DNA from 4 places in the Desulfocicer niacini genome. Region 1 is predicted to be linked to each of the others. Evidence: riboswitches for the same ligand, from Rfam matches in the RefSeq annotation. Region 1 holds a riboswitch; each other region holds the start of a gene.
The links. A riboswitch is a leader RNA that binds a small molecule or an ion and turns the genes downstream of it on or off. The one in region 1 is predicted to bind cobalamin.
Positions count from the first base shown of each region.

Region 2: it holds a riboswitch for cobalamin, as region 1 does, so the genes downstream of both, ACYQ2M_RS23595 (hypothetical protein) here and ACYQ2M_RS16840 (hypothetical protein) in region 1, are expected to answer to the same signal.
Region 3: it holds a riboswitch for cobalamin, as region 1 does, so the genes downstream of both, ACYQ2M_RS23765 (TonB-dependent receptor plug domain-containing protein) here and ACYQ2M_RS16840 (hypothetical protein) in region 1, are expected to answer to the same signal.
Region 4: it holds a riboswitch for cobalamin, as region 1 does, so the genes downstream of both, ACYQ2M_RS15695 (ABC transporter substrate-binding protein) here and ACYQ2M_RS16840 (hypothetical protein) in region 1, are expected to answer to the same signal.

Region 1 is NZ_BAAHYK010000032.1:36,629-44,877, reverse strand. It holds gene ACYQ2M_RS16860 (HD domain-containing phosphohydrolase) at 1-2,599, opposite strand, end outside; gene ACYQ2M_RS16855 (acyl-CoA dehydratase activase) at 2,701-3,453, opposite strand; gene ACYQ2M_RS16850 (2-hydroxyacyl-CoA dehydratase subunit D) at 3,450-4,682, opposite strand; gene ACYQ2M_RS16845 (4Fe-4S binding protein) at 4,679-5,650, opposite strand; gene ACYQ2M_RS16840 (hypothetical protein) at 5,635-6,483, opposite strand; cobalamin riboswitch at 6,812-6,995, opposite strand; gene ACYQ2M_RS16835 (protein phosphatase 2C domain-containing protein) at 7,276-8,130, opposite strand.
Region 2 is NZ_BAAHYK010000077.1:1,780-10,028, forward strand. It holds gene ACYQ2M_RS23565 (acyl-CoA dehydratase activase) at 46-837, opposite strand; gene ACYQ2M_RS23570 (2-hydroxyacyl-CoA dehydratase) at 834-2,156, opposite strand; gene ACYQ2M_RS23575 (4Fe-4S binding protein) at 2,137-3,081, opposite strand; gene ACYQ2M_RS23580 (hypothetical protein) at 3,092-3,967, opposite strand; gene ACYQ2M_RS23585 (DUF4198 domain-containing protein) at 4,240-5,022, opposite strand; gene ACYQ2M_RS23590 (hypothetical protein) at 5,060-5,311, opposite strand; gene ACYQ2M_RS23595 (hypothetical protein) at 5,327-5,665, opposite strand; cobalamin riboswitch at 5,861-6,049, opposite strand; gene ACYQ2M_RS23600 (TonB-dependent receptor) at 6,353-8,249, opposite strand, start outside.
Region 3 is NZ_BAAHYK010000081.1:4-8,252, reverse strand. It holds gene ACYQ2M_RS23785 (TonB-dependent receptor plug domain-containing protein) at 1-282, shown strand, start outside; gene ACYQ2M_RS23780 (MotA/TolQ/ExbB proton channel family protein) at 292-918, shown strand; gene ACYQ2M_RS23775 (DUF2149 domain-containing protein) at 905-1,264, shown strand; gene ACYQ2M_RS23770 (cobaltochelatase subunit CobN) at 1,632-5,762, shown strand; cobalamin riboswitch at 5,779-5,965, shown strand; gene ACYQ2M_RS23765 (TonB-dependent receptor plug domain-containing protein) at 6,090-8,111, shown strand.
Region 4 is NZ_BAAHYK010000028.1:53,869-62,117, reverse strand. It holds gene ACYQ2M_RS15710 (radical SAM protein) at 1-568, opposite strand, end outside; gene ACYQ2M_RS15705 (ABC transporter ATP-binding protein) at 565-1,785, opposite strand; gene ACYQ2M_RS15700 (FecCD family ABC transporter permease) at 1,782-2,855, opposite strand; gene ACYQ2M_RS15695 (ABC transporter substrate-binding protein) at 2,878-3,819, opposite strand; cobalamin riboswitch at 4,219-4,403, opposite strand; gene ACYQ2M_RS15690 (DUF2284 domain-containing protein) at 4,714-5,337, shown strand; gene ACYQ2M_RS15685 (hypothetical protein) at 5,732-6,784, shown strand; gene ACYQ2M_RS15680 (SGNH/GDSL hydrolase family protein) at 6,902-7,300, opposite strand; gene ACYQ2M_RS15675 (Rieske (2Fe-2S) protein) at 7,320-7,718, opposite strand; gene ACYQ2M_RS15670 (flavodoxin family protein) at 8,067-8,249, opposite strand, start outside.

The sequences.
Region 1 (8,249 bases):
CCCGCGCCAATTTGGACGGGAACGGCATTTTTTCCAGCATGGAAATTGTCTGCATAATATGCTCACTGATCTTAAATCGCTCTTCTTCCGTCAGGGTGCCGCGTCTAACAGACAGGTTATAAAGCTCACCCCGATTATAGAGATGTTCAGGCACCGGTAATTTAAAATCAAGGTCAGCATATTGCTGTTTGATATCACGAGTGCGTTTCAGGATGTGATAGGCTCGGTCCGCAAGGAGTTTTTCTTTTGCAGGTAATATATCACATTCTTGATAAAGCAGTTCTTCCTCATGGGATAAACCAAGGCGGATATCGAAATTGCGTACCCATTCTTCTTCGGCTATTTTTTTAAGACGCTCAATTTTATTATCTGCCATAAATTCACCGCCCACATTACATTGCGCAACAAAGGCAAACTTTTCGATCAAATCCGCTTTTCTGGCATCAAAAGCTTTGCCAAGTTCATTTTTATCTCCACCTTCAGACAGTTCTTTATAATACGCCACTTCTGCATCGCGCAACAGCACTTCAAAGCGTGTGCGAATTTCATGGATACGGTTGAAAATGGTTTCTAATTTTGTGGCCTTGTCAGCTACATATTCAGGGGTTATGACCTTGCCGCAATCATGCAGCCATGCACCGATTGTAAATTCCCTCCATTCGTCTTCATTCTGGAAGGCAAAATCAGTGAAAATACCGTCTGTGCACTTGCTTGCTTCTTCAGCCATCATAATCGCCAGTTCTGGCACGCGTTCACAATGACCACCCGTACAGGGACTTTTAGCGTCAATGGCACCTGCAATCAACTGTATCATGGAATCCATGAGATTTTCTTGGGCTTCGAGAAGTTCTAAATTGTATAAAATCGTTGCGGCCTGTGCTCCAAGCGCTTCAACAAAGCGTAAAATCTCTTCACTAAACACGGTAACATTGCCATGGGCATCTTTGCAGTTAATCAACTGCAATGCCCCAATGGGTTTGGCTCCCCGGGGCATAAGCGGAATGGTTAAAAAGGATTTGGAATGGTATTTATTGATTTGATCAAAGGTTTTGGTACCGGAAAAATCAAACTCTGCATTATCATAGGCATCTTCGATCAGGATGGATTTTGTCGCCCAGATCGAATGGCTGACCACGTTATGATGATTTTCATTTCCCTGATCATCATAAAGAGGAACACAATTGAGCTGAATCTCATTGCCCTGAGTTCCCCCGAGCGCAATGCCCAGCGTGTCGTTACTGATAATCCTGAAATTCAAAACGTCATCTTCAATTTTATAAAGGGTTCCTCCATCTGCATTTGTCAATTCTTTGGCACCAAGCAGAATCATTTCCATCAATTTTTCCGGGTCGCGCGCGGCCGAAAAGGAAATTCCAAGCTCAACAAGCCTGTTCAGTTTTGACTGTGAAATTTCCAGAGCCTGGGTTTTTTCAAATAACGAAGAACGCATGGCATCAAAATTTTTTTCCAATAAATAAAACTCCAGGATCGGAGAAGGTTTTCTTTCTTTGCTTTCAAAGATAAGATCTTTCATCTTCTCGGCTTCCGATGCGATCAGCGAGAGTCGGTTTGTCATATGTTTGCTTAAAAGATATGTCACCGGGAAAAACAAGATAAGCCAAATCACTGTGGTATAAGTCAACCGATTTTGTATATTGACAAACGGAGTGTTAAAATCACCCATCGGAGCTGTTACAACGACTTTTAAGGCTGAACCGTGCTTGAATACGTCGTCCGTCTTGACATAATAAACTTTATTCCCGTTTTTTATTTGCCGTAATCCAAGCCTATGATCCATGCTCAGTTCTGATAAGAGCGGGTCCGAGTTGATAGATATATTTTTCAAGGTACCTGTTTTTTCAATTACCCGATAATCTTCATCTACAATCAAAGTGCGGCTATTTTTTGAAATTCTAATGTTTGAAATCATGTTTTCCAATTGTCGTAATGTCAAATCAACACCGGCTATCCCCTTTCCATTTGCTTTCTTTTCTGAAGCTGTAATTCCTAAATCCTGGAGCGAGTTAAACATATATACGTTGGAAAGCGCAGCTTCATCTGCCTGCATTGCCATAAGGTACCATGGGCGTTTTCTTGGATCGTATTCCGGATTGATTTCAGATTTTTTTGATAAAATTTGAAAGGTTTTATCTAAAAAGTACCATTTTTGAACTCTTTTTGCTCCGTTCATGAGTTCAATTGATCGTAATATCCATATTGTTTCAGCTGGCGCCATATGTGCTTTTAAAATCAACGGATCTTTATTCGCGGAAATCACTTGTATGAAATGACTGTCTTCATATCCGAAATAGATGGAATATAACTCTCTGTTTTTTTTAAGCAATCTAAATATTGTGCGCAATGATGAAGATGCCAGGAGGTGACTTTCATCTATGCTGAAATCATCAAGTCCAGACACCAGATACACGGTTTCAAATGCATGGTTGATCAGGGCAACTGCTCTGTGTTCAATTTTTTCAAAAGCAGAATTAAATAGATGTCCGGCGGCTTCTTGTGATGCTTTTTCACTAACAGAATGTATATGAAAATAAAAGGCCAGAGAAAGAGAACCAACAACAACCAAGATTGCAATAGTCAAACTTACCTTAAAACGTATCCGCATACTTCCCCCACTGCCACATAAATTAGGTTCCGGACGCATGATAGCAAAAAATAACAACAATGGGAATGCAACTTTAACTACTCAACAAACAACGAGCCCAGTGCCACGGTGAACTGGGGATCGTCGGCTGTTTTGATATCACATAGCAATGCATCTTCAAGACTTTCTATCAGGCCAAGGTTCCTGGCGGGACCGCCGTCAATATAAATATCTTCTTCCAGGTGGCCATTGCCCGCAAGATTGGCAATACGCTTTGCCACGGCATTGTTAATTCCCTTGATAATACTGTTTTTGTTGACCCCTGTGGCTAAAAGAGAGACAATTTCACTCTCGGCAAAAACGGCACAGGTGGCGTTGATGCTAACGGCTTCAACATCCTCCTTTACATGGAAATCCTCAAGCGGGGTATCCAGGATATTGGCGGCGATTTCAAAAAAGCGGCCGGTGCCGGCGGCGCATTTATCATTCATGCGAAAATCCATGATCTGACCCTGGTCATCCAGTTTGATAATTTTTACATCCTGTCCGCCGATATTTATCAAAGTGCGTGCCTTTCCATTGGTCAGAAGGGTTATACCGGCCGCGTTGGCTGAAATTTCATCGACCACCTTGTTTGAATCCTCGATCAAATTTCTGCCGTACCCGGTGACGCATATTTTTTTTATGTCCTTTTGTTCAATATTGAGGGCGTTAAGCCCCTGCCCTATCAGTTTATTTACCAGGGAAGACTGCCCGGGTTTTGTGGGAACCACTTTTTTCCACACCGGGGCGGATTCTTTTACAAATACGATTTTTATGCCGGTACTGCCGACGTCTATGCCGATTTTCATGAAGTTTTACTCCTTAAGGTACGTTTAAACGCTTCCAGTCGTGTGACGATATTTTGTTCATCTTCTTTGACATAGTCGGTTTCAATTTTCAGGAACCGGATACCTCTATGTTTGAGCTGGTTTTCAAGAATACCCGCTTCCATGTCATAGGGATGGCATCCCTTTAAAACATGGAATATCACCCCTTTGATACTGTGCTGTTCAAGGGTATGGACCATGGCATTCAAACGCCGTTGATTATCGGCAAAGGTCGGACAGGAACAGGCTTTTTGATACCTTTGCGCCAGGGCCTTTAACAATGAAAATTCTGAGGTATCCTCGTATGGGGTGCTGCCCTGGAAGGTTCTTTCCATGGTGCACAGATCATCTGCTGTAACCGACATCCCCGCATTTTCAATCAACGTCAGCATTTTGTAGTTGGGGAAGGCAATGGGGCTGCCGCTCAAAAAGACAGGGACAGTACCGATTTCAGGTTCCCGATGATTAAGGATATAGAGATCAACAGCACGCATCCATGTTTCAATATCCTGGTACGAAAGGGCATTGGCGATCAGGGCAAAATGGAGGCTTGGGATCACCTGCTGACGCCGCAGGTTGATCAGCCGATTATAGAGCTCAGAGGCTTTTGCATGGATTTTTATGGCGTTTAACAGCCTTTTGGAGGAGATTTTATGCCCGATTGTTTTCTCAAGCCAATTTTTAAAAATCTTGATTTCATTGTGCCATCTTTTTGATGAGCGCTCCGCCTCCCTTAAATGGGGCAGCTCCATGAAATGGATTTCTGCTGTATCATAAAGGCCGGTGAGCTCACTGAATTTAACCACCCAGTCGCAGGTGGTGGGAATTACCAGCGGGGTTCCGGAGACCGAGTTCATTTCAAGCAGACCGGATATGGATTTAATCATGGGGCAGGTCAAGGCCGGCAGGTGGAGCGGGGCCATGTTCTGGACTGCAAAGGCTCCGCAGGCAAGCCTGAACGGTTGCACCTTTGCAGCATGGAACAACTCCAGAGGGGCCTGAATGCAGGGGGTCATGATCACATTTTTTTGGGCATTATCAATAAATTCATCCATAAAAAGGATTTTGCCAAGGGTATTGATAAAGGGTTCAAGATGCTCCGTGTAATCGAACCGGTTACGGATGAGTGTGATCTGCTCTTCAACTTCTTTTTGCATCAGGGCTGTTGTCCGTTTTTTAAGACGGGCAAGCCTTGGGGTGGATGGTGTCATTTTGAACTCCATTTTTCAGTCATGTAACGCCTTGAAGAAGAGAAAAGTTTGAAGTTAAACCATTTAAAGGTCAGGACATTGTCCTCGGGACAGGCTTCGACACAGGCCATGCAGCCCATGCAATCCTGGGTTAAAACATCAAAGGGCTTCAATGTCTCCCCGGAGACGGATTTATCCTTTTCCCCTTTTTCAAGGTGAACATCCGGGATATCCACAGGACACATGCGTTCGCAGTTGCCGCACCCGGTACAGGCATGGGCGTTTTTCTCAAACCGAACAGGACTTAATTTTTTAAAAAGGTGCATAAGGGCCAGCATGGGGCAGAAAATGCAGAAAAACCGTTCTTTAAAGAAAATTCCGGCAAGGAAAATTCCGGTCAGCAGCATGGCGGTAATGCTGAAACCCATGGTTACCCCGTTGGTCATGTTGATGCTAAATTTATCAAAGTCTCCCACAAACATGGGGAGGATGGGGCGTGCAGGGCAGATCTGGCAAAAGGGCAGCTTCCAGTCCGGGTGGAGTCCGAAATTGGCAATGGACAGGGGGATGAGGATCATCAGCACCAGCAAGATGTATTTGATGGGCTTAAGTTTTTTTCGGGTCTTCCGGGTCATGGTTATTCCCCGGACATTAAATTTTTTTCGAATTATTGTGATCCAGTCCTGGAACAGGCAGAAGGGACACAGCCATGCGCACCAGATCTTTGAAAGCGGCATAAAGAAGATCAAAAATAGAACAAAAGGCCATAAAATATTGACGAATGCACTGGAAAAAATCATTTCAAAACTGGTTTGAAAGCCCACATAGCTTCTTTGGAGCACCATAAGATAGCAATGCCCGGCACAGCCATTGACATAGGGGCATGAAAAACAGGGAAGTGAACTGCCCAGATCAATTCCAATCCGTCCACCGTAAAGAAACAATATAAATGATAGGTGCTGGCAAATCTGCCTTATTCTTTCCACCATGGTTTTTTCCTCTTGTTTAACAAAACGCCGATGAACAGAATAGTGCCGGCTGCCAATGTAACAGCCCCGGCTTTGTGGTTGTCATGGGCATGACGTGAGCGATGCACCCGAAGCGCGTAAGCCAGGTGGTATTGCTTGCCGTTATGCTCCACTTGGGTAAACAAAAGATCCTGTCTGGTGGCGGTAAGGCTGGACTGTCTCAGGCGTTTATCATGGGGCGGTGTATATAAGAAGCGGTAAGGTTGTGCTATTTCCGGTACGAGGGTAGTGGTATTGTTGTTTTTAAAAAGCTTCATCACCGTCGGGGTAAGCGTCTGTGAGGCAGTGACCAGACTGAAGGTTAGTGGAACGCCGGTCTGGTGCCAGTAATGACGGTCAGAATTGTTCAGGGCAATATGCGGAAGCCCTCTTAAAAGGACGGACTCCGATATTGACGCCGGGATTCTTTTGGCCGGTATTTTTGATTTCCCAAACAATACCAGATCGGTGCAGGTCACATAGCTTTTTTGCTGGTCTTGGGCAAAGGCAAAAATTCGGATATTTGAGGTTTTGTGTACCTGGATGGCGTAACATTGCTTCACAGGCGTTGCCTTGTAAATGACGGGATCTTGGTTTTCCAGGTATAGTAAGGTCACCGGGCCGGTTGAAATCCGGGGTGGGTGAACGGTAAACCGTTGAACGGTTTGTCCGTTTTGGAGCCTATCCATTGCCGTAAATTGAATGTGTAGTATCTCTTTGGGGTATCCGGCAAGGTCGTCAGCCCGAATGACCACTGGATTAAGTAAAAGCCCGACAAGGAACAATAAACAGGTAAGTAGTAAATGTTTTTTCAAAGCAGATAACATAAGAGCCGATTAAGGGAGTCCATGACAAATAATATACCCAACACCAAAGAGCTTTATACCAGACTTTCTGGAGTACCGCATGCAATAGTGGGTAGTTTTATTATGATGAAGTCCCTAATGATTGTCCCATTTCCTTTAAAAAATAAAAAAATCCCTGATCAAGGGGCGTTTTGCTTGATCAGGGATTTCGTTTTTAATCCACATGACCGGTTGTTGTTTTCCGAGAAACAACCGTTATAACTGCCACGGGTAGAGCGTATTTTGATTTGGTTCTACCCATAACTGAAGATAGAAAATCTCCCCAGATTTGCGGGAGAGTTCTTATCCATTTTAGGCAGGTCTTCTGACTTTCGGGTCATCCAATTTGCTGCGCCTTCCCGGTTTTATCCAGTGGCATGAATTCAGCAATTGTCTCCGATTACAGCGGCGGGTCCGTCCTTGATTTTCACAGGGTTCCCTATTCAGCCGATTTCTCCGGCACCTAAAACAATGCACCTTATGACAATATAACAAGATGTCTGTCAAGTAAAATTTATCATATGATTGTTGCTTTTATCAGTCGTTTTTTGTTTTTTTATTATTCAGAGATGTTGTGTGTGTATCAAGATCGTGGACACCCTCTTTGAAAGGGATATGCCGTTTTATAAGAAAGAGTAGGTAAGCCTAACACTCTTTAATGCTTCGTTGTGGGCAGAATGAGATCAAAATAAGGTCTGCCCATGGCAGTTATTGGAACAGAGATGCAGAAGAAAACGCCTTGGCGAAGGGTTGAGACAGGTTTCACACTTTAACGGCAATGGCTGCGATATCATCGTGGCATTTAAAACGGGGAAAGGTCAGGCAAAGGGGATCGGTTTTTTCTTTTTGTCGGATCATATTCTTTAACCCGTTGAGGCCCAATGAGATATAACTTTCCACCAAAGAGGTATAATCTTTATGTTTTTGAGGGGTTTCGCCGGGGATGGTTAATCCGTCTGTGAATAACAGGATATCCATGACCTGATCTAAGGATTCCACGCCCTGATTTAGAAACTCTTCGGCACGGGGCTCACCGTTAAGCACCCCGTAGGTAATGTTCATTTCCGACCTTACTTTTTTAATCTGGGAATTCAATGTCTGCCGGAGAGCTGCAAGGCCCTGCTCGGTGTTGCCCTCGGTCAATCCAACGCGCTTATCATCTGCCTTATCCTGAACCAGATCTTTCCACAGGGTCAAGGTTTCATAGTCATGGTCTTCCCGCTCCACCAGTACCTTATGGGACCCATCGTTATAGACCAGAATAATGACGGCATCCCCTGCCTGGACCCATTCCAGGTTCTTATTCTGTATCCGGACAACAGCAGCACTTGTACTCCATAGATCCTCTTGGCGTGAGATGTTTACTCCGTTACGGAGCATTTGCGTCATAATTTCCCTGTTTGCCTGGCAGGCCAGGTGCCTTAATGGATAATGATTTTGGCTGAACACGGAACCTGCGGTTTGTGCTGCGATCTCACCTCCGGTTTTTCCCTGATGGAATGTCCGGCCCGTCAGGCTGGTTGCCCCGTCAAACACCCCGAAAATATTATCCTGAATTACAAGGCAGTCTTCATTTGTCTTTGCAGTTCCTTTTTCAAGTATGTACTGGGTTTCCATGTTCCTCCGTTTCTACTTTTCGCCAAAGATTCCCCTTTTGAATTTCTGCATAACTGCCGTGGGCAGACCTTGTTTTGGTCTCGTTTTGCCCACAACGAAGCATGAAAGAGTGTTAAACT
Region 2 (8,249 bases), on a different contig from region 1:
ATTCCCCATTTATTCTTTTACGTCCCCATATTTTAAAAACGCTTTTTAAAGCTGATCGGCCTGGGCTGTAAGTGCCGCACCAATGGCACCATTCAATTGGGGATATTCCGGTACATGAATATCCATCAGCAACGCCTCTTCCAGGGCCTCTGCAATACCCCTGTTAAGTCCGCCACCACCCGTCAGCAGAATCTCCGGTTCCGCCCCCGTCTTCCTGGCCATTCCGGCAATTCGCCTGGCCAAAGAGAGATGGATACCGGCGACAATATCCTCGCGTTTTTTGTTTCTGGCCACAAGGGAGACCACTTCAGACTCGGCAAACACCACGCAGGTGCTGTTAATGTCCAAAGGCATATCAGACTCCATGGAGATGGGTCCCAGCTCATCTATTTCAAGCTCCAGCACCCTTGCCAGGGATTCCATAAATCTTCCGGTTCCTGCCGCGCACTTGTCATTCATGGCAAAATTGACGATCTCACCCTGCCCGTCCATCACAATCACCTTGCTGTCCTGGCCACCGATATCGATCACCGTGCGGACCAGCCTGCCGTTTGGAGCCGACCACACGGCACCGGCGGCATGGGCCTTTATCTCCGTCACCGTATCATTGGCAATTTTAATATTTCTCCGGCTGTATCCCGTTGCCATGATGCGCTTGATGTGCCCGGAATCAATACCGTTATCACCGGCAATGGCTTTTACAATCTTTTGAGATGTGCCATTGGCGTCAATGCCGGTGGGCTTACGGTCATATCCCACAAGGAAACCGTTCTCATCTAAAAATACGACTTTGATATAGGTGGACCCCGCATCTATTCCCACGTAATAACTTGTCATTTTCTATCTGCTCCTGTTTTCTTTTTTCTGGATTTCAACATCTCAAGAAACGCCTCAATCCGGGTTCTTAACTGTTCCACATCCTCCGGATTGTAATCGGTCTCAATGCGCAGCAATGGAATTCCGCTTCCCTTTAAAGCACTTTCAAGCCTGTGAACTTCAAAGTCGTAAATAATACATCCCTTCAATACATGGTATAACACCCCATCCACGCCATAATCTGAAACCATCCTTTTAATGATAATCAGGCGATCATCATTGGGAGAAAAAGAGGGACACACACAAGGAGCCATGTACCGCGATGCGATTCCGGCCAGTTGATCCTTTAAGTTTTTTTCGGTGTTGCCCACCGGATCGTACATGTACCGATCACCGACACAGGATTCATCACACACAACGATTCCCCCCATCTCTTCTATTAACGAAGGAATCTTCATGTTGGGAAAAATCATCGGACTTCCTGCAATCATGATTCTGGGTCTTTTCTCGGAACATACAAATTCTTCCCTGTCCCTTTTTTGCATGAGTTCATTGTTCAGCAGGACCAGGGAATCTGTCCACTGCTTTACCGGCACATAGGCATAAGTATTGAGTACCATCATGGCTTGTCGCCCCCAGATCACCGGTTTTCTCGATTGTCTCAGAGAAAGCAGCCTTCGTATTTCAGATTGAGCCCTTGCACTGTTTTTAATGGCATGGCCAAGGTTTTTAGAGGTTATTTTTTTCCTTCCCTGCCCGTTATTCACATAATCTTCTATCTGCCCTTTCAGGGCATACATCTGTTCGTTCCAGATACGACGGGAAAAAGTGGCATCCTTGATATGGGGCAATTCCAGCATCCAGACTTCCTTGAAAGCTGATAGCTCTTCCCCGAATTTTCGTTTGGCATCACAGGTGGTGGGGACGATCACGGCCTCACACTGATCAAACACCTTAAGTCCTTTTTGGGCGGAAAACCCCAGGGAGGATTTCACCAGGGGACACCCGTCCCTGGGCACCCAGTCCTCACCCAACTGAGACGCTTCAAAACATCCTGCACAGAGACGAATGGGGATTGCCCCTGCCGCATAAATCAACTCTTCGGGGACCACCATGCAATAGACACCGATTTTCATTCTTTGCTCCGCATCCCCCCCTAAAAAAGCTCCGGAATCATTTTGAACGAAAACCGCTGCCATGACATCATGAAAATATTCAAAGGCCGGTAGATCCCGGCATTCTTCTTCCAATGCGTTCAGCTCAAACGCCGCTTTGCGGGCAATGGCCTTAAGAAACCGCTTTTTTTTCTTCTCATTCGGGTCACTTGTCTGTAACATCATGAACTCCACGCTTCTTAAAAAAATTCTCGGATTTTGATCGATAAATGGTCTTGCCCAGATAAACCGCCCTCAAGGCATCCTCTTCAGGACACTCTTCAACACATTTCAGGCACAGGTTACATTCGCTGAAGGTCACGTCCTCCCTGCCCCGTGATTTGTAAACCGCCTCGATCTCCATGGGACACGCATTATAACAAATCTCGCATCTTGTGCATTTCTCGTCATTCTTTTTCAGCTTGAAAAAACTGATTTTCCGATACCAGGATAAAATAAGCCCCAGGGGACAGAAAGAACACCAGAAGCGGCGTTTGACAAACGCCCCCAATATGGTGATGATGGAGAAAGAAAGTCCCAGCAGTGACATCACCAGATTTGTGGTGGTCCTGAAATTTACGGCCACCCGATCAGGGTTTCCCACCAACAACGGAAGGATATATTTTCCAGGACACATCTGGCAGTATGGAATATTCAGGTTCAATGCCACAAAGGGACAAAAAAACGGAAATGCAACCCACAGAGGCAGCACAAAGGCCACAGCAAGAAATACCCACTTGATCCAGGCAAGTCCCCTTTTCAACCTGGCCGTAAAGCGGATATATCCCACGCCGATCTTTCTTCTTAAAAGATCAAGCAGATCCTGGAAAAACCCGAGTGGGCATATCCATCCGCACCATCCCCGTCCCAAAAGGATAACAAGAACTGAAAAATAAAGCGTTCGTTTCAAAAAAATAATCATGCTTTCCAGAGTAAACGTTCCAAGGGTTTGCTGAAGGGTCAGCAGATAACAGGTTCCCGCCCTGGCCCGGACATAACAACATGAAAAAGTGGGAAGAAAATAACCAAAGTAGAGCCCGATATAGGCCCCGAAAAGTAAAATAAAATAGGCGGAAATCAATACACTCCACCGGAGCTTCGAAATTGTCATGATAAGGTCTTTAATGTTTTTTGATTTTTTGATTTTCAAACATGATTATTTTTCGCGTATTCTGCCAATATCTTCTTCCCGCAAAACCCGCCACCATGATCAGACAAATGCCCCCTCCAATAATGGACCAATAGGCGAAGCCCATTGCCTTGGATCGCCATTCCGGCCTGTTCTTGTACACCACCACGGGAAAGGTTGTTATGTAAAATTCATTTTTTGTCCGATCATGGTGAGTGGCAATGTAGAGATAATTCTGCCACTCACCGGAAACCAGGCGATCATCAGGGGGCATTACCTCGAATTGTCCCCTGTCGTCCGTCACAAAGGATTTTTTCCATTGACTTCCAAGAGCAATCACGCTCACTTCAGCTCCTGGAAGGGGTCTTTTGTTGTATTTAAGCATCATTTCATAGGAGCGATGGGAGACCTGTCGTCCTCCGCCAAATCTTGATTTCGCCGTATTGATCACCGGGCCGATTTCAAGGGGCATATGCTGAACATCATCTAAAAAAACCACCGAGGCACTGCCGAGCCTGCCGCCGTTTTTATGATGGGAAATAAGATGTTTGGCGCAAAGATGAATTGATTCTGAAGAACCATCCCCGTCCACATCCCTGTTTGCAAGGGTCATATGAATTCCCAGTAGATACCGGCCGATGAGGTCGTTGTCAGCAGGAAGTTTTATTATCCCGGGTTCATCAGACTCCCATGGCAGTGTTTGAATCTTGCCGTCGGGATCACGCACCACCGCAAAGGATGAACCCGGTATCATACTATCAGAAAAAGAAGAGGGATCAATCGAAACGATCTCATCCAGAAAAGAGAGCGTCAGATACTTTTTCTCTGAGTTTGCCCGTCTGTTTTGACTTCTTAATTTTCTTATCATTTTCCAATTCATCTGTTCCAAATCTGATGGATATATGTATCTATTCTGATCGACAAGTTCCCAAAAACAGACGGGGAAGCCTTCCATGGCATACGCGCTGGGAAATGCCAGGCTCAGCAGGATCAGACAGTAAAAAATAGGCACAAAATGTTTCATGGCATTAATCCATTATGATGTTATCGATGCCCTTGACAGGGGACGGAATGTCGCATTAACAGCGATTGCGAGCCTCTGGTTCGAGGCTCACAATCACGAGCTGTTACTGCAAGATATCATCGCACCTCAAAGGTCAGGGATGTGGTATAGGAATATTCGTCCGCCTTATCCGGTTCCGGATAGGGTGCCTTGTGGTTTGCCTTAATCACCCAGATACCTGAACTCAAGATCTTTATTTCCCCGATTCCGTCCTGTTTTGTCCTTGTGGTATAAGCCCAGGCATTGTCATAGGAAAACCCTGCATAGGAGGCGTTGATATTTTCAGTAAGAGGCTTTCCCTGGTACAGTAGTTTGAATCTGAAATAATCACCTGTTTTCAAATGGGACGGGTTGACCATGGGAACGATCTCAAGGGGAATTCCCACTGGCTGCATAAAGGATTTGCTTTCCGTGGGAGCTCCCACGTTAATAATGGCCTTTCCATACATCCCCAGATATCGTGAATAAATCACATCTTTAAGTCCCTTCCTGGGTTTATGAACATATCCATGGGTTGTTTTAGTGGAAAATCCCTCCTTTCGATGTACCATGGCGATATAGGTGTCCTGGGAGAGTTTGTCCGCCGATGCATATTGAAATTCGTTCAATGCATTCACCTTTATTTCCTTGCCGTCTGGCCCTATCATGTATATCTTGCCGAGCATCTCTTTGCCATAAAGGATGTCCATTACAGGGCTATAAAAGGCATGGCCCCACCCGATGGAAAAATTAACCCCATGGTTCTCAACCGGCGTATAATCATTTGCATTGAGCCACATGTAATGTGCCTGAACATCAAAGGCAAACAAACTAAGAAAGATAAATATTCCGGCAATCGTCATACGTTTAAACCTGTGCATAAAAACCTCCTTTAAAAAGAATTAAAACAACATACGTCTACCAATTGAGATTTAGTTGAAGAAAATAACTGCGCTCCCTTCCGATGGAGTAATCATAGTGCTCTTCATCAAACAGATTCTCCACGCTGAAAGCGATCTGGGGACTACCAAAGTACTTGGTCTGATATATCTGTCCGATGTATTGGCCCGTCAGACTGGGTGCCCGGTTGGTCTTCCGGACGGCATGAATATCCTGGCCCACAATGGCGGCAAAAGTTGCAGAACGAAGCGGCACGGCTTTTGCCGCCATTGTGCATTTGCATTGTTAGGCCTTGGGCTTTAATTTGCGCCTTATTTGATTTTTACCTTTGTCATCACTTTGATCCCATTGATCAAAGAGACCAAACCAATATAAACGTTCATTTACAGTTAAGCCACCGAGGGCATGAATTGCATCAGACTTAAAGGTTTGCCAGTTTGCATAAAACTTGTTTTGTTCTTCCTCTGACTTAAACCAAACATTGCCGTGCCATTTACTAACCATTAGATCGAGTTGATTGATCGAACCTTCAGATCGTTTCCAATCTTCAACCCATTTTCCCAAATTATTTCTGAGTTCAAAGTCTTCATCAGGAATAGAATTAACTAAATCATCTATGTTCATAGAAGAGTCCTAACTTATAATATTGGGCAACAGCTGCCAGCTATCCGGCCAGGCCGAACATGGCAGACCCTTGGCGAATACTTTATCAGCCTTCCAAAACAAAAAAAGCCCTGAATCGTTTAAAAAAAAACGATCCAAGGCTGTCCCTTTTTCTATCCTCAAGATCAAACAGGTGCCGGTATTGCCGTACGCAGCATCCCTATGGTTGTCCAGGTAGGTCTTCTGACTCTTGGATCACTCTACTGACTGCGCCTTCCCGTCCATAACTAACATGGACAGTGACATTATGCAGTGTTCGTCCCCAATCACAGCGGTGGGCCCGTTCCGGATTTAAACCGGATTCCCTGTTATGCAGTTTCCTGCACCTGATCAATGCATTTAATAGTTTGTAAAAACTTAAAAGTCAATAGGAAAGAACAAAGGGGTTGTGTGCCTATTTCAAAAACATTTTCATGGTAAATATTTTAAAAAGGTTATGTTCAGCTAAGACCAGGTCCGTTGAAATATCGGCCCGGCGGGCGGGTGGCATTGAATAACACGGTTAAGGGCGCCCAGTTAAGGCCCATCCGGGCCTTGGACTCCGTTGCGAGAATATGCATAGGCGGCATGGGCCCCGTTCCATTCGCCAGTTAAAGGCGTCAACAAAAATAGAACTGGCTATCAAGCCGATACGAACCCCAAAATGGATTAGTACATATACCGCAGGCCTACCGTAATTGTTCTACCGGAAGTCGCTTCACTGCAATAAAATTCTGAGTCCAACAGGTTGTCAGCTGTAAGCTGCAAGGTGGTATTTTTCATTATATCAAAATTTAACGCTGCATTAACAACAAAAAAATCATCTTCTGCGCCGTATTCGCCAGTGACAGAATCGGGCTCCTGCCGTTCGCTGACATACTGACTGTCCAGGAGAATGTTCCAGCGGTCTTTTTTAAAAGAAAGCCCGGCATGAAATAAATGTTTTGGAATATTGTAATCTCTGCTTTCAGAATTTTTTAAATTCGTATTTTCTATTTGATCCTGCAATATCTTGCCGTCTTGCCATGCATAATTGATATATCCCCCAAAGGCGTCAGTGAACTGATGATTTATCTCAAACTCTACACCACGGCGTTTTTCTTCACCAAAATTTTCATATTTTTTATATAATTTAGTGGTGGTTCCCGGAGAATAATGTGTGGTATAAACGATCTTATCTTCTGTTTTAACGAAATACAGTGCCAATCCTAAGTTCGTTTGGGAGAACAGCTTCCACTTCATCCCGATCTCGAAAGTATCTGAAGTCTCTGGTTCTAAATCCGGGTTTGCCGTAACACTGCCCATGCCACCGCCGCCGTCACGGTAAATTTTATACAGAGCAGGTGGATTAAAGGAGTGACCATAGGAAGCGTAATAATTCATTTTTTCATTGGGCATGAATTCCAAGGCTATTTTCGGGCTGAGTTCACTATAATCGCCTTCCCCATGGTCAACACTTCTTTTATAGCTTCCGTCAGCCTCTATATAATCGGAATAACCGTCATATTTTTTGTAATAATCATAGCGCAGGCCCAGATACACGGTCCAGGGTTCACAGAAATTATACTCATCTTGAACGAACAACGCATAATTTTTCGCTTTGCCGCCATGTTTTTCGTACAGCCCGTAGTCTGCATTTACAGAATCATGATCTTTCCAGCTATCAAGATATTTTCTTTCCTGATCAAAAGATTCCAGTTTAATATTTAATCCGGTGATAATAGTATGTTGGTTGAAATTTTCCCATGTTTTATGGAGATCGGCATTATAGGTTTCGCTCGGATAAAAAGAGTCTGTCCCCGCGCCGTCCCAATCGACATCCGTTGCGCTGGCAGGGCTGCTGTAACCATCTCTTTTCGTATCAGTAAACCCTAAGTTTAAAACAATTTCATTATTGTCATCTTTGTAATTAAACATGTGAACGTTGGTTTCACGCAGGCCTTCATACCCTAAAAAATATCTGGGGCTGAGGGTAATATAATCGCCATTTTGCGTGATAACACTGCCACTGAAAACCTGATTGCCGTTATCATCATAAACATAAGAGAATGGATTATTATAAGAGTATGTATTCTCGCTGCGCATAAACGTATATTTTATGGATTTGAGATCACTAAGATCATACTGTAAATTAAAGGAATAGTTTTCGTTTTCCCAATCTTTTTCACCGCGACCACCATAGACATATGAGCCGTCACTCAACTGGGGCAGATCCGCACTGTATGTTCCCGTACCAGAATCTTTGCCACTGGTGGCTCTGAAATACCCCCTATACCCATCCGAAGATCGGTTTTCATATCCTCCGCCGACAGACAATTTATCAATTATCCTGAAATCGGCATACAAGGCTTTTTTCCAGGTATTATTACTACCGTAGGAAACAACACCATTGGCAGTGAATGTTTTTTTGTTTTCCTTGGTAATGATATTGACCACCGCACCGACAGCTCTACCGCCGTATAATGAAGACGCCGCACCACGCAACAGTTCAATTTTTTCAATGGATTCCACTGGTACCAATTCCCAATTCATTGAGTTGTTGTAACCGGAATTGACCGGCTGCCCA
Region 3 (8,249 bases), on a different contig from region 1:
TTTAAAGCAACGCTGAAGTCTAAATTAACACGCGGTACACGATTGGAAAGTTCTCTGCGGGCCTATTCCTGCCAGTTCACCGATACGGACAACACGGAAGCCGAGGCCATTCACGGCTATGCCACCGTGGATGCCAAAGTGATTGAGCCCATCCATATATACGGTCGTTCCGGCGAGGTATATCTCCATCTCATGAACCTTCTGGACCGGGACTATTCATCCCATTACGGCTACCCCGACGACGGCATTCGCTTTGTCTGCGGTTTAAATCTTAATTTTTAAGGAAGTTCAATGGCTTTTGACGCACTTTTAAAAACCTTTATTTACATTGTCTCCGCCTCTTTGTTTTATCCGGTTCTCTTTCTTCTGGTGGTGGCCTTTCTGTGGATCATTGTACTCAGCGGTGGGTTTTTCGGGCAATGGCTTCAGCGTATCCGCCGGGAAAAACCCCGACCAGAGGATCTGCCGGCCATCATTCTGGAACAAAGGGAAGGGGGTTACCTTCCCAGTCACATCCAGGCATTTATCAAGCGCTTGCGCACCGTGGTCCATGATCCGGCATATTCCGAGCTTGCCATAGAAAATTTCATCCAGGACACCACCCTTCACCTGTGGAAAAAAATTGATCGATTGCGGATTCTGGTTCGTGTGGCCCCGTCATTAGGGCTCATCGGCACCCTGATTCCCATGGGCACCGGCCTTGCCGCATTGGGCCAGGGAGACTTAAGCCGGCTTTCCTCGGATCTTGTCATCGCCTTTACCACCACAGTGGTGGGAATGACCGTGGGCATTACCGCATTTTTTCTATACACCGTCAAACGCCGGTGGATCGAAGAGGATGTCAAAAACCTGGAACTTGCGGCGGAACTCATTGCAGGTGTAACGGAAGAAAAGGAAGACACCGGTGAAGTATTATAAAAAAAGACGTCACAGCGGAGTACACAAACCCCTGGGCAACCCTGCCTTCAGCGATGACGATCCCCTGTCCGGGGTGGCCAACCTCTTTGATGTGGGCCTGGTGTTTATCGTGGGACTTATTGTAACCCTGTTTTCCGCCTACTCCATGCAGGATCTGTTTGATGAAAAAAAGAACATGACCATCATGAAACAGTCGGACAGCGGTGAAATGGAGATCATCACCAAAAAAGGCAATAAAATCAAAGCGGTGAAGATGTCCAAAAGTAAAATGACGGGTCAGGGCACCCGCCTGGGGGTGGCCTATCAGCTCCAGGACGGTTCCATGGTGTATGTGCCTGAAAAATAGTCAATATTCGGCATCTTTCATTTCTACTTTTCACTTTCATGGGATGAGTGCTCATTTTTCAGTACCCGTTCTTAAAAACTGCCATGGGCAGGCCGTATTCTGATCCGGCTCTGCCCACAACGAAGCGTGAAAGAGTGTTAGACTGATCTACTCTTTCTTATAAAAATGGCATATGAAGGATGCCGATATAAGCCCTGTTTTTTTGTAAATCAGGGGTATTGCAACCAGCAAAAAAAGGGGATTAATCACAGCAATGAACGCCCTCTCATATAACGGGTCCGCCCATGAGCCCGGTAAGATGTCTCCCAACAAAAATCCCTATAACCCACATGTCCTGGCGGACACAACGAAGATAGGAAAAGGCATTATGCCGCCCCTCCCCCGACGGGCAATGGGCACGGACCGGAACCGTAGACAGCTCAATTGTCCGGTTCCTATTGCACCTCGGGGGAGCTCTGCTGAGATTGCCCGGACGTTTTATTTTCTGATAAACGGGTGCGCCATAAAAATACTGATGATTGTTTTTCTTCTCATGTCAGGGGCAATGCCCTTGCTTTCAGATGCCCGGGCAGATGAAAATGTAGCCATCCTGGACGCAGATACCAACAGTGTCCAGCTGAACCTGGCCCTGAAAAAACTCCAACTGCCCGCTTCCATTCATACCCGTTTTTTTACCCTGGCAGATCTTATGGAACCCGGAGAAAAGGCCCGAGAGGCAAGAACCTTCATTGACAAAGCAACGGTGGTATTTGTCAATGTCATGCATTCCGATCTCGTTCAATACATGGTGACGGAAAAACTCATGACTCCAAAAACCGTCTACGGCATGAGCCAGGGCCGGGACATGGATACCCTGAAAAAGCAAGGATTTATTTTTGACAAAGCCATGGCCGACTACCATGGAAACCTTTGTGTGCCCAATATCATCAACATGGTTCGCATGGCCGTCCATCGCCATGTGGACAGCACCATCACCTTTGCCCCGGCCCAACAAAAATCGCGCAACATTATCCATCATCCCGGTGCACTGGAAGAATTCGAACAGGTGGAAGATTACCGAAACTGGTACGAAAATCGTCAGGATTTCAATCCCAAAGCCCCATGGGTTGCCATGCTTTTTTATGCATCCTCTCTGCAGCAGGGCCAAAATACAGCCGTTGATGAAATAATTCTGAGGTTGGAACACGAAGGTTTCAACGTCATGCCCTGTTTTGGGACATTAAAAACGGTGTTCAGCCGCTTTCTGCTTCCGGCAAATCCCAGGGTGGACATGGTCCTTGCCTTTACCATGAAATTCTCCTCTTCCATCAACCCGGAAATCCATAACGCCGTGAACGACCTTAATGTCCCCATATTTAATGTAATAAGGCCCTATGGCACCACCATTAAAGAGTGGCGAAACAGCGAACTTGGTCTCACCCCCCTGGAATCCACCTGGGCATTGTCCGTGCCTGAATGCTCCGGTGCCATTGAACCCACGGTGGTGGCCGGTAAAAAACAGATATGGGACGACACCACGGGAAAACGCCTTTATATTTATGAAAACATTGATGAAACCCTCTCTTTTCTCATTGCCCGCCTGAAAAAATTGGCCATTCTGCAAAAAAAGCCCAACCCGGAAAAAAAAGTGGCCATCTTCTATTATAACCACAGCCAGGGCAAGCAGAACATCGGTGCCAGCTATCTTAATGTGTTCCGGAGTCTCCAGGAGATGCTGGGGCGTATGGCAAAGGAGGGATACAAGGTCGACAACGTTAAAAGCCTTTCCGAAGCCGGTATCCAGAAACTGGTCATGGCCACCGGCCGCAACATCGGTTCCTGGGCACCGGGGGAGCTGGATGCCATGATGGCATCGGGCCATGTGGAAAAAATTCCCCTGGCCACCTATGAAAAATGGTTTAAAGCGTTACCCCCAGATTTTCAGGAAAAGGTAACAGCCCAGTGGGGGTCCCCTGCCAATTCTGCCATCATGGTGAAAGACGGGCAGTTGATTTTTCCCATGGTAAAACTTGGCAACCTTGTACTATTGCCCGAACCGGCCAGGGGATACAGTGATGATCCCATGAAACTCTACCACGACCCCACCCTCTATCCCCATCACCAGTACATTGCCGCCTATCTGTGGCTGAATCATGTGTTCCATGCCGATGCCATGGTGCATCTGGGTACCCATGCCACCTATGAATGGCTTCCGGGCAAACAGAGCTGTCTTGCCCCCTGGGATCCTCCGGAAATAATGGTGGGGGACATTCCCAACATCTACCCATACATTGTGGATGATGTGGGTGAGGGCATCCAGGCAAAACGCCGGGGCCGGGCCGTGATCATTGACCATCTCACCCCGCCCATGGCCCAGGCCGATCTGTACAACGAATATGCCGAGCTCAAGGTGATCATGGGAAAATATGAGCTGTCCCAAAGCATGGCCAGTGACACCGCTGGGCAATATCTCATGCGCATGGAAGAGATGGCCAGAGACCTTGGCCTTTTAACGGATCTTGGCCTTGAAGCCTTTGACCATGATGCGGTGGAAGCACTGGATCTCTATCTACATGAAATGGAAACCAACTCCCTGCCCCACGGCCTTCACACCTTTGGCACCGCCTGGTCCCGGGAGGCGGTGCAGGAAACCCTGGCGCTCATTGCACACCAGAACCCCAATGAAGACAAGGATCTCATCCATCAAAACCTTGTGAACGCCCCGGTGCGGGAAATGGACAATTTCATCCGGGCCCTGGATGGTGAATACATCCCGGCAGGAGAAGGAAATGATCCGGTGAGAAACCTTGCCGCCATTCCCACTGGGAAAAATTTCTACGGATTTTCACCGGCCAGGGTGCCTTCCAGAGCTGCCTGGGAAATGGGCAAAAAGGCGGCAGAGGCCCTGATCCAGGATCGCCTGAAAAAGGATGGCACCTACCCCCAAAAGGTGGGGGTGGTTCTGTGGGCCACGGAAACCACAAGAAATGAAGGGGTCCATGAAAGCACCATTTTATATCTCATGGGCATGGAACCTGTGTGGGATGCCACGGGCAGGGTCACAGACAGCCGGGTGATCCCGGGCAAGATTCTGGGCCGTCCCCGCATTGACGTGTTGATCAATCCTTCCGGGCTTTACCGGGACATGTTCCCGGACAAGCTTTTGTTCCTGGACAAGGCCGTGCAAAAAGCCATGGCCCAAACGGACATGGAAAATTTCCTGGCAAAAAATAAAAACAGGATAAAAGCCGCTCTCATGGAGTCAGGTCTGGATGAAGCCAAGGCCGAGGAGCAATCGCGATTTCGTATTTTTACGGAAAACACCGGATCTTACGGAAACGGGGTGGCGGAAATGGCCGGCAACTCCGGGGTGTGGGAATCTGATGAAGAGATCTCCCGGGTGTACATGAACCGCACCCAGTTTGCCGTGGGACAGGGGAAATGGACCACCCCCGTCAAACAGGCTCTTAAAGAAAATTTAAGGGATGTGGACATTACTGTCCATTCACGCTCCAGCAATATTTATGGTCTCATTGATACGGATGATTTTTTCATGTATCTGGGGGGCATGTCCCTTGCCGTTAAAAATATTAAAGGGAAAGCGCCGGATACCCGGGTCACCCTGAACCGCCAAAAAAATGAAGTCATTGTGGAAGATGCGGCAAGAACCATTGGCCGGGAGATGCGTACCCGTTATCTCAACCCCCAGTGGATCGGGGCCATGAAAAAAGAAAACTATGCCGGAGCCCGTCAAATGTCTGAATTTGTGGAAAACTTCTGGGGTTGGCAGGTAACCGTGCCCGATGCCGTGGGCCAGGCCCAATGGCAGCAAATCAATGAGGTTTATGTTGAGGATAAGTACGGCCAGAATGTTAAGGCGTTTTTAAATGAACACAACCCCTGGGCCTATCAATCCATGACGGCCCGCATGCTCGAAGCCGTGCGCAAGGGATATTGGCAGGCAGATAAAAAAGTAACCTCGAAACTTGCCATGGAATATGCCGTTAACGCCGTGGAAAAAGGGGTGGCCTGCTGTGATCACACCTGCAATAATCCCCTGCTCAATCAGATGGTGGTGAATCTCATTTCCGTGCCCGGTGTATTGTCCCCGGAGGTGGTGGAACAATTTAAGATGGCCATTGAAAAAATGGCAAAAAAATCCCTTAACGAGCAGGTGGCTGAGCGAAAGGCCCTTCAAAAGGCCCTTAATGCCGACCTTGCCCGGCCTGCCCGGCCGGAGGCACCGTCAAATAAGACAAACGCCCAAAAAGAAGCGATGAATCCACCAGCTGCCACCATGGACAATACCGTTAAAACGCCTGACATGGAAAAATCAAATCATACAGGTGAAGAAAAACCGGACACCCAAAGTGTTGAAGGGTATAAAATGGAGGAGATGAAATCCCAGGATACCCAGACCACAGTGAGTTCTTCCGGGGTTCAATGGTTTGCCGCTGTGTTCATTCTGGTGATGATGGCGCTTTTCGCATGGGGTATTAGCAGAGGAAAGAGGGGGTAATTACCAAAGCTTAAACTATATTTTTATTTATCAAGGTGCATTGATTTGCCGAACAGGGAACCCCGTTAAAATCGGGGACGGGCCCGCCGCTGTAACCAGGGACGAACGCCGCAGATAAACCACTGTTTCAAAGATTGAAATGGGAAGGTGCGGAACACGGATGATCTGGAAGTCAGAAGACCTGCCTTGATAATCAACAGGATATTTTTCGTGGACAGAAAAATATCCAATAAACATCCGTGGATAAAACAGGGACATCCTGGATCGATACCCATCGGTCCGGGAATTTTTCCGGACCTATTGTTTATTTCAGTAGAGGAAGGAAAGATGAAAAAAATTGTTATTACAACCATGTTGGCCTTGGCCTGTTTCAACCCTGCATGGGCAACCACGGAAGATGTATCTCAGGTGGGAGAAATGGTGGTAACCGCCACCCGTGAAGATTCCAGGGCCATTGATGTCCCCACCCATGTGGAGGTGATCTCCCAGATGCAGATTGAACAGTCCGGTGCACTGAATTTGGGAGATCTTCTGGGAAAATTCACCACAGGCCATCTGCACAAGTACAACGGCATGCTCACCTCCATCGGTATCCGGGGATTCAGAACCGAGTCCCACGGAGATGACTTAAAGGGTTATGTTCTGCTGCTGGTGGACGGTCACCGCCTGGGAACAGGTAACGCCGCCAAAATTGATATCGCCCGCATCGAAAAAATCGAAATCATCAAGGGCCCCTCTTCGGCATTGTATGGATCTGCTGCCATGGGCGGTGTGGTCAACGTCATCACAAAAAAAAGCACAGGAGACATTAAAACCACCCTGACCCAGGAATTTGGCAGTTTTGACTGGTCTGAAACCAGCATTTACAGCGGGGGCGGTATCAATGAAAAATGGGGTTATGACGTATCTGGATCATATTCCGACGTGGATGACTATGATGACCCCGAATTCGGCACTGTTTACAATACATCGGAGATGCAGAAAAAAATCGGCGGCAACATCACCTTTGCCCCGGCAGACAACCACATGTTCCGTCTGGGATTTGACATGGCAGACCTCACCGGCACCTACCCTTCCTGGGACAATTACACCACCTACTCCAACTATGTAAAAGATGCTGTTTCAAAATTTGATAAAAGTCATAAATTCTTTGACCTGGAATATAACGGTGCCTATCTTGACGGCAAACTGAAATGGAAGGCCATGGGCTATTATTTATGGGACAAAAACCATTGGTACACTGGCTATCCTGATCCGGATCTGGCCCAATCTGAATACACCGATGATACCTGGGGAACGGATCAGCAGTTCACCTATGCCCTTACCCCGTGGAATACCCTTTTAATGGGCTTTACCCTGGAAACCCTGGAAAAAGAATCAAAAGCCGTTTCCAACGGTGCCCCTTCCCTGCCCTATACACCGGGCATGGAGTACGATACCCAGGCATTGTTCCTCCAGGACTCCATGGATGTCATGAACAATCGACTCAATGTGATTCTGGCAGCCCGGTATGACAATTTTGATTTGACCACCAAATCCCCGGAAACCGGTACCCTGCTCAGCATCAACGAAAGAAGCGAAAATTTTGACCATATTTCTCCCAAAGCCGGTGTTTCCATGAAGTTTATGGATGAGATGCTCAAAGTTCGCACCAATGTCGGAGTGGGATTCAAGGCACCGTCAGCAGATCAACTGTCTGCCATGTATGAAAAAAGTTCATCGGGATCTGTTTCCCGCTATCTGGGAAATCCGAATCTGGACCCGGAAACCAGCCTTACCTGGGATGTGGGATTTGATCTTTTCTTCCATGCTGCGGACCTGAGTGTCACCTGGTTTCACACCGATTACAAGGATAAAATCGTCACCACTTCCACGGAGTATGACAATAAAACCTGGAGCACCTGGGAAAACAGCGGAGAGGCTGAGTTCCAGGGATTTGATATCAATCTCAAATGTAATCTCAGCCAGTTATTCAACTGGGAGCCTTCAGTGAGCCTTTATTCCAACCTTACTGTTAACACTGATTTTGAGGATAAAGACACCCATGAGGACCTGCTCTACATTTCTGACTATGAAATCAAGTCAGGTATGAACATTAACCACAGAGGCTGGGGTATGGCCCTGTCCCATGTGCTGGTGGGGCCCCAGATGATCACCAATTATGATACCTATGTGGATGAAGAAAAGGGCTCCTTTAGTTTCTGGGATCTTAACCTGAAATATGACTTCATGGACAACTATGGTATTGAGGTCAATGTATTGAATCTGTTTGACCAGACCTATGAATGGGTCAGGGGATATATTATGCCGGAAAGAACCTTTAATGTGGCATTATCCTATACATTCTAATTTAACCTGACAGCGCAGGCGGCATCTCCTGCCGCCTGTACTGAAGGAATGCGTATAACGCCCAGGGGACAGATTTTTAAATCTGTCCCCGCCTCCACAGATTTACGGAGTGTATAACGGGCATGTCCTGCCAGACAC
Region 4 (8,249 bases), on a different contig from region 1:
TTCCTTTTTGCACCAGCAAATCGAAACCAACGCCCCCGGCCATGGAAAAGCCGGCAAGGGCCAAAACCACCCGGTGTAACAGATGGGCATTGACGGAAGACACGACGCAGGTCACACTAAACGGCACTTTTTTCTGTTCCAGACATCCCAGGGCATTGAATGTCTCAGAAGCACCGCCTCTGCAGAGATCCTGCATACCCGGATCACCGTCAAGGCTGATACCAAGATTTATATTATGTGCCTTTATAAAATCCACCCCATTATCGTCCAGAAGGATGGCATTGGTTTGCATGGCAATGGGGGCATCCGGCGATATCCTTCTAATTTTACCCACCGTGTATTCAAGCTGTCTGGGGGCAAGCAGGGGTTCTCCACCGGAGATCTGTATGCTGCAATTTTTCTTATGTGCCGCAAATAGTTCAAGTGCCTGATCAATGGTATCAAACGACATGTCAGACCCGTCATCATGGGAAATGGATTTTCTATGTCCCCCGAGATAACAATAACGGCAGGACAGATTACAGCGGTCCGTCAGCATAAGAATCAAATAGGAGAGGGGGTTTTTCATGACATTTCGGCCATTTTCCGATCTATCAAACCGACAAGAGCAGATTCGGTACTCGCTGTCATATCCATGGAAATTTCCGGCCGCATTATCCCGTTGCTTGGGGTTCCATTCAAACGAAATACGGGTTTGCCCAGTTGTTTAGCCGAATCAATCAAGGTTAAATTCCCCCTGTTCAAATCTGCGGCCTCAAAACCGGCATCCACCACGGCGTCGCACTCTTGAAGTGCACTGAGTGCCGATTTGATACTGTGATCAGATACGGGTTGCAAAGTGTTTTCGATAAGGGGATTAATGTTCAATGATTTTGCCACATGGTAATCCACGTCATTTTTAAACAGCACCCCTGTTTTAACCCGATATCCCTTTTTAGACAGCAGGCGATACAAAACAGAAGCACTGCCCATGCCGCCAATGACGAAAACAGCGCCTTTTTCCATGCTCCCCCGGAATTCTATATTTCCCAACAGGCGGCTGAAACCGGCATCGCCAAAATCATAAAGATCGGAAACCGTGTCCTCCAAAAGCACATCTTCAGGGGGACCAAACCGGGCGATGGTGTTGTTTTGAATCAAAGCCACCCGGTCCGATACCCTGGAGGCCACTTCAATATCATGCAGTGATGCCACCACACAGATCCCTTTTTTACGACACATATCCTTAAGAATGGACATGATCTCCATGCGATGTTTTAAATCCAGGTGCATGGTGGGCTCGTCCAGCAGGATAATCTCGGGCTCCTGGGCCAATGCCCTTGCGATGAGAATTTTTTGGCGCTCACCATCACTTAAGGTTGACATATCCCTTAGTATGAGATCCTGGGCCCGGACCATGGACAGAGCATCCATCACCACCCGGTCATCCTCTGTATCAAGCCGACCGGTCCAACGGGTATGAGGATATCGCCCCATGGCAACAAAATCGTAGGCCTGGAACAAGGGGGGGACGGCTTTATGGGTCAGCACAACCGACATCACCTTTGCAAGTTCCGGAGCCGGTATGGTATCAAGGGATTTGCCCATGACCAACACACGCCCTTTGCGTATGGATAACAGACGTGACAAGGTCCTTAACAGTGTACTTTTTCCCACCCCGTTGGGCCCCAGAAGGGATACGAATTCGCCACTATAAAAATCCAGATTCACCGATTCAAGAACCGTTTTTCCAGGATATCCTACGGACAAATTTTCAGTTTTTAACACCGATTTGGATTTCATCATAACACCACCTTTCGTTTCATTAGCAAGCTGATAACAATGGGGGCACCAAAAAAGGCAGTGATCGCTGAAATGGGCAGTTCCACAGGAGAAAAAATCATCCGCGCAATAAAATCGCACAAACTGGTAACCACCGCCCCCACCAGAAGGCAACCCGGCACAAGAATTTTGTTATCCGAGGTGCCAAATGCCAGGCGCACCATGTGCGGTACAGCAAGCCCCACAAATGCCACGGGTCCGGCCATGGCTGTAATCATGCCGGCCAGGGCACATGAAGACAGAAGAATCAAAAGTCGGAATACCTTGATATTCACCCCCATGGATGCTGCATAATCCTCTCCCAGGAGAAAAGCGTTCAGGGGTTTGGACAGGGCATACACCAGAACACAAATTAATCCGCCTCCCAGAATCAATATCTCAATTTCACTCCACCTGAATCCGGAAAAGCTGCCCAGCTGCCACAACACAAACCCTTTGATTTTTTCTTTTTCCGCAAAGGCCACCAGTATGGAAGTGACAGCGTGGCACAAATACCCCATCATCAAGCCCACGATCAGCAGGGTAACGGCATTTTTCACCCGCCCGGCAATGCTGATGACCACCAACATCACTCCATAGGCCCCGACAAAGGCGGCCAGGGTGGCCATAAATGGATTTAACGCCGTCATTCCAAGTGTCAGAGATGTCAACATAACAAAGGAAACCGTGAGTGTTGCCCCGGATGAAATCCCCAAGATAAACGGCCCCACAATTGGATTTCGGAAATAAACCTGGAGCAAAAGCCCTGCAATGGCGAGATATCCACCCCCAAGGGCTGCGGAAATGGCCCGGGGTAATCTGATTTTCCATATAATGAACCCGTTGACGCTTTCAATATCGTGGCTGGCAAGAATGGTCCATAGTTCTGAAAATCGGATATCCACGGAGCCCTTCATGATATTAGCTGCCAGAATCAAGAGCAAAACCAGTCCGAAAAAAATATAACTGATCGTCCGCCGCCGCCACATAAGTTGACGATGGATTGTATAATCAGTGGATGGAGCAAGCGCGGATGAAGTAATCGGAGTAGTCATATAGCATTCCTTTTTTGTGTGTCTATTTGGAATAGGCAATCGGATCATTCTCAGGTAACAGCCTGAAATATTGAATCTTGTATCCAGGATAGCTTTCCGGATGAAGGATAGCCGCAATATCGATTAATATCTCATCCAGTTTATCACCGGAGTGTTTATAGTGGGGTAACGGAGAGTAGACCCGCCCGGTTTTTAGCGGCTTAATATTGGCCAGCAGCGGATTGGCCCTGGCAAGAGACGCCTTTGATGTGGCACCGCTGTCCGGTGTGCGATAGGTAAAAAAGATATCCGCATCCTGACCTGAATACAAAAAACGCTCAAGGGAAATTTCAATACAGGATTTACCAAATACATCCTCAAACTGGTAATCGCTTAATGCCAACTCCACAAGCTGTCCCACCCATGCGTTTCCCGGTTCCACAAGCACTCTTTTCTCGTAAATATCCCCCCACATTACCTTGGGTTTAACCCCGGCATTGGCCGTATCCATACGGATCTGATCCAATGCCCCTGAAACCTTATTAAAATAAGCATCCGCCTCCTTTTCCTTATTGAAGAACGGAGCCAGGAATCGAACAAACTTCATCCTGGCAGATAAACACATGGCCGTTGGTGTGGTGGTAACGGCAACCGGCACCTTCATCTCCGCCATCATCGGGATAATGGACATGTCCCATGTCAGCACCAGTTCCGGGTTAAGCTTTCGTAGTCGTTCGAAATCAAGGGCATTATAATCCCCCAGATAGGTAATCTTGTTGTCCTCCATACCCTGCACCACTTCGGGAATCGTCCAGTCTTCTTTTTTGATCAAAACCCCCACCAGACTATCCTCAAGCACGCCCAAAGCCTTTAAAATGGCAATATCAAAGGCCCCATAGGCAACAACCCTTTTGACAGGTGTTCTAACAAGTTCAGCTGAATCAACGCCATCGGGCACCGGCATACCCCGTGGTACAAGCGTCATCTGTCTTCCGGCACCATCCCTCACTCTACTAATGCCATTATCAAACCGGGTTATGGAGAAACTACCGATACTCATAAAACCGGCATCTTCATTTTTTTTGAGTTTACTTTCAGAGGTTATATCCTGCGAGCACCCACAAAATAGTGTAAGTAAAAAACAACATAAAAAAACAAAAAGAGCCTTTTTCATTTTACCTCCATATTTGTATCTTCAGCAGTTGTGCCAAAACGCATTGAAATCAGTAACATACCTTTGTTAATATTTGCCAGTCACTCCATTGATGCTTATTTAAAGAGGCCCAAAACAAAAAAAGCCCTGAATCGTTTATAAAAAACGATCCAAGGCTGTCCCTTTTTCTATCCTCAGAATCAAACAGGTGCCGGCATTGCCGTACGCAGCATCCCTATGGTTGTCCAGGTAGGTCTTCTGACTCTTGGATCAATCTACTGACTGCGCCTTCCCGTCCATCATATGGACAGTGACATTATGCAGTGTTCGTCCCCAATCACAGCGGCGGGCCCGTTCCGGATTTAAACCGGATTCCCTATTATGCAGCTTCCTGCACCTGATCAGTGATAGTTAATAGTTTGTAAAATCTTAAATGTCAATCATAAAAACTGGACAAATGCCTGCTCCGTCATATCCTCCAAAAAAATTCTGGTAAGGAACAGGTCGTAAAAAAACTTGCCCTTTTCAGAATCCATAACTGTTGAAAATTTGACGTTAATATTTGCTTGACATTAACTCACAACATTGAGCATTTTGGGCTTGGTCACAACATGGGCCACATAGGGATGGGGTCAGGTCATGACCAAGCCCAGGATTTTGAATGCGTAACATCATGGCCCAGCAGAAAGTCTAACTCATTTAAGCCGCAAAGGAATCAAACGTATTTTGGATACAAAAACAAAACTAAACCCGATATCAAAACAGCCATGGGAGCACTTGCAACAAGAAGCCATCAAACTTGGGGCAAGTGCCTGCACCGCCATATCCTCCAAAGAAATTCTGGTAAAAGAAAATCTGGCGAAGCTGTGTAACGGAGAGTATACCTGCCCGAATTATGGTCGCTCCTCAAGCTGCCCTCCCCATGTGGAAGGCCCTGCAGAATTCAGAGAATGGCAGAGCCAAAGTCAATATTCCATTGTCGTAAAAATAGAATTACCCACGTCGATCATGTTTTCCGATGAACGAAAAGGAGTAATGCGATTGCTTCACCAAATAGTCGCAGCTGTGGAGCAGAAAGCCAGAGCGACAGGTTTTAAAAAATCAAAAGCATTTGCAGGGGGATCATGTAAAGATTTATTTTGTGAGGACCAGGAAAGCTGCTGTGTAGTGACAGAAAACAAACCCTGCCGTCACATGGAATCGGCTCGACCATCCATGTCGGGCTTTGGCATCGATGTCACCCAATTAATGCTGTCTTCCGGATGGTCGGGCCAAAAAGCGGAAAAATCAAAATTGCCGTATAAAAATGACAACAGCTGGGTGGCGGGTCTGATCCTTCTGATCGGTTGAACCGGCTGACCTGAAATGAATCTTAAACCCGTAGGTTTTGTTAAAAGTCCCCTTAAAACGCAAAGCTTAGGGGCTACAAAAGACAATCTCACGCTTAAAGCTTCAATGGAAGAACTTAAAAAACAGCAAAAGTAAATTGAGACAACCCTGAATGATATCCTGATATTTGAGCCATGGCACCAACTGCTCAAAGGAATAGAGGCGTTTTCACATATTGATATTGAAGTAATTTATCATGGCCTCACTTTAACTCAAATACTAAAAGATGACGAGAAGTTGATCACAATATAATGGACATACAAATGGCTAAACATTCGGGTCGGCAATGTAAATATCTGGCCAATTCCCCATGCACGGCCCCACCCAGGATCGTTAATCAATACAGGAGCCTGTTATGAAATTTGACATTCCCTATATCCCGGACAAGGCATACGCCCTTTTTATACGGCGTCACAGGGATCGGATCGATTCGGTTTACTTTGGACTCCACCAGGGGCATGTGCTCGATTCAAGGATCAGGTTCAAGCAGGTTGCCACGGAAAGGCTTGCCGAACAGCTCAATGGGCTTTTGGTTCCCCATCTCTACTGCCTGTTAAACTCACGGTTCATGGCCCCCGATCTCTACTTTGCCCCCCTGTTTCTGACCGGACTCATGGAAAATCTTGAGATACTTATGGAGCACTCCAGCCTTGACGGAATCATCTTTTGTGATGCCTATCTTCTCAATGCCCTCTCAAGCCATGGCGGAGACCTCCTTGGGAAACTTGAGGCGGTCCCTGGCATCAACTGCATGATAGACTCCATGGACAAGGCCCGGGCCTACCTGGAACTCGTTGATCAATCTGCATTCAAACGTCCGTCAAAACTTGTTCTGGACAGGTCGTTGAACCGGAACCCCAAAGCCCTTGAAGTCCTTGTGACCCAACTGAAGAAGGCGTATCCAGGTCTAAGACTTGAACTTCTCGCCAACGAGGGATGTCTCTACCATTGCCCGTTTAAGCCGGCCCACGATGCCCAAATTTCGTTAACAAACACTGGGCTTGTCCGGGAACGGGGGTATGAGATTAACCGGGAGTGGGGGTGCATGAAAGTACTGTTCAACAATCCAGAGCGCCTGTTCAAATCACCGTTCATCAGGCCGGAGGATATCGACGACTATTCCCACCTGGTTGATACCATCAAAATTTCGGGCCGTACCCTTGGCACAGACTTTCTTCAAAACACTGTCACAGCTTATATTCAGAAATCCTATGAGGGGAACCTCCTGGATCTCCTGGACGCCATGAAGTGGATGGCGGATCATTTTTTTGTGGATAACAAGAAGATTTCAAAGCACGATGTCGACACATTGGCAAATTGCGAAAAAGAGTGTAGTAGTTGTAGGTTCTGCAAAAAAATACTTGACTCAACCACCCAAAAAAAATCGGTTCAATTCAGCAGATATTAAATAAAATAACGCTGGAAATGAATGCATGGGAGGAACGCTTAACAGCAAAATATGTTTCACCCCAAATTTTAGCATTAAGAGATTACACAGATTATCAAGGAGGGCCTGCCATTGTCTTCATGAGGTACCACCGGTTACGTCATTTACACCAACCGAGACAACGGCCATGTCAAATTTTTCCTGATCTGCTGACTCAAGATGCTTTATTACATCATAAATTTTGCATCCAGTTCGGGCTATCAGACCCCATGATAAAAGAAAGTGAGGTGCCAGTGCGGAAACAAGTTGCCCGGAAAGCGCAGATGATTGGCTGTCGGCACCAACCCCGGCGGCGGCCGAATCCCCTGTTATGAGCAGGCGCAGTGATTCCCCATTTCCTTTGACGCCACAACGATCTCCGGTGGGTTCAGGAAGCCTTGGGGTTACCCGGCGAACATAAAGGCCCTTTGCCCAAAGAATGGGGACAAGGCATGTTACTGCATATCGATATCCCATGGGTGATTTAATTTTGTTCATATCCCTCCGGTGGTATGGGTTATCCAAGATGAATCTCCAGGTGATTATCTTTATGTTGAATCGGAAAGGTTTTTAGCGAGCGTTTGGCAGCTCCGCCCACAGGATTGCCTGAGAAATCAAACACAGATCCTGACACACTGCAGCATTTGACTGATCCCGGTTTATCTCCCGGATTCAGACGACGACCCATGTGTGTACATTTGTTTTCAAATGCATGAAAAGTATTGTTTTCATCGCGGATCACGAAAATCCGATGTAAAAGCCCATTGCCCTCAAGGCGTACAGCCCCCCCAATGATGGCAAGTTCCGGTGTCCGGTCCAGGTCAATGGCAAGTATCGGTTCTGTAAAATTCCATGAATCCGGGTTAGCAGGTTGTTTTGTGTCACAAATGCCAAAAATTTTTTTAAATATACCCATAAGTTGACGTCCTTAAATAATGACTTTAGTAGTGTTTGACCCTGTAGGAAGCGAAAGGAAATTATGTAAGTGAGTCAGAAGATTTCAATTTACCACTTATATTTTTGAGACTTAGATATATCGATTTTTCAGTTGGGTTTGCAGGTAAATTGATTTGCTCTGACTCCCTAAAACCCGTCAAGAGAAGCCCTGAGTCTTGAATCCAAATGAACAACCCCCTCCTGAATCAGAGATTCAGAAGGGGGGACTCTTTGGGGAGGAGTTTAAAATCTGCTTTAAACTCGATGTTCACGTTTTTGCTGGCCAATTATGCGAGAACGGGGTCAGCCTGCCCCCTCCTTCACTATTTTACATTAATACACGATTTTTGATTTTCCTGGCAATTTCCAGACCTAATTCTCTGGCCGTATCCCACACATCAGACTGATTCTCAACTTTACAGAACTTATCCGGTGTAACGGTGATGTCGTCTCCAAAAACCCAGGGAAGGGCACTCATGGGACAGGTCTCACCATAGCCGCAGACCAGGCA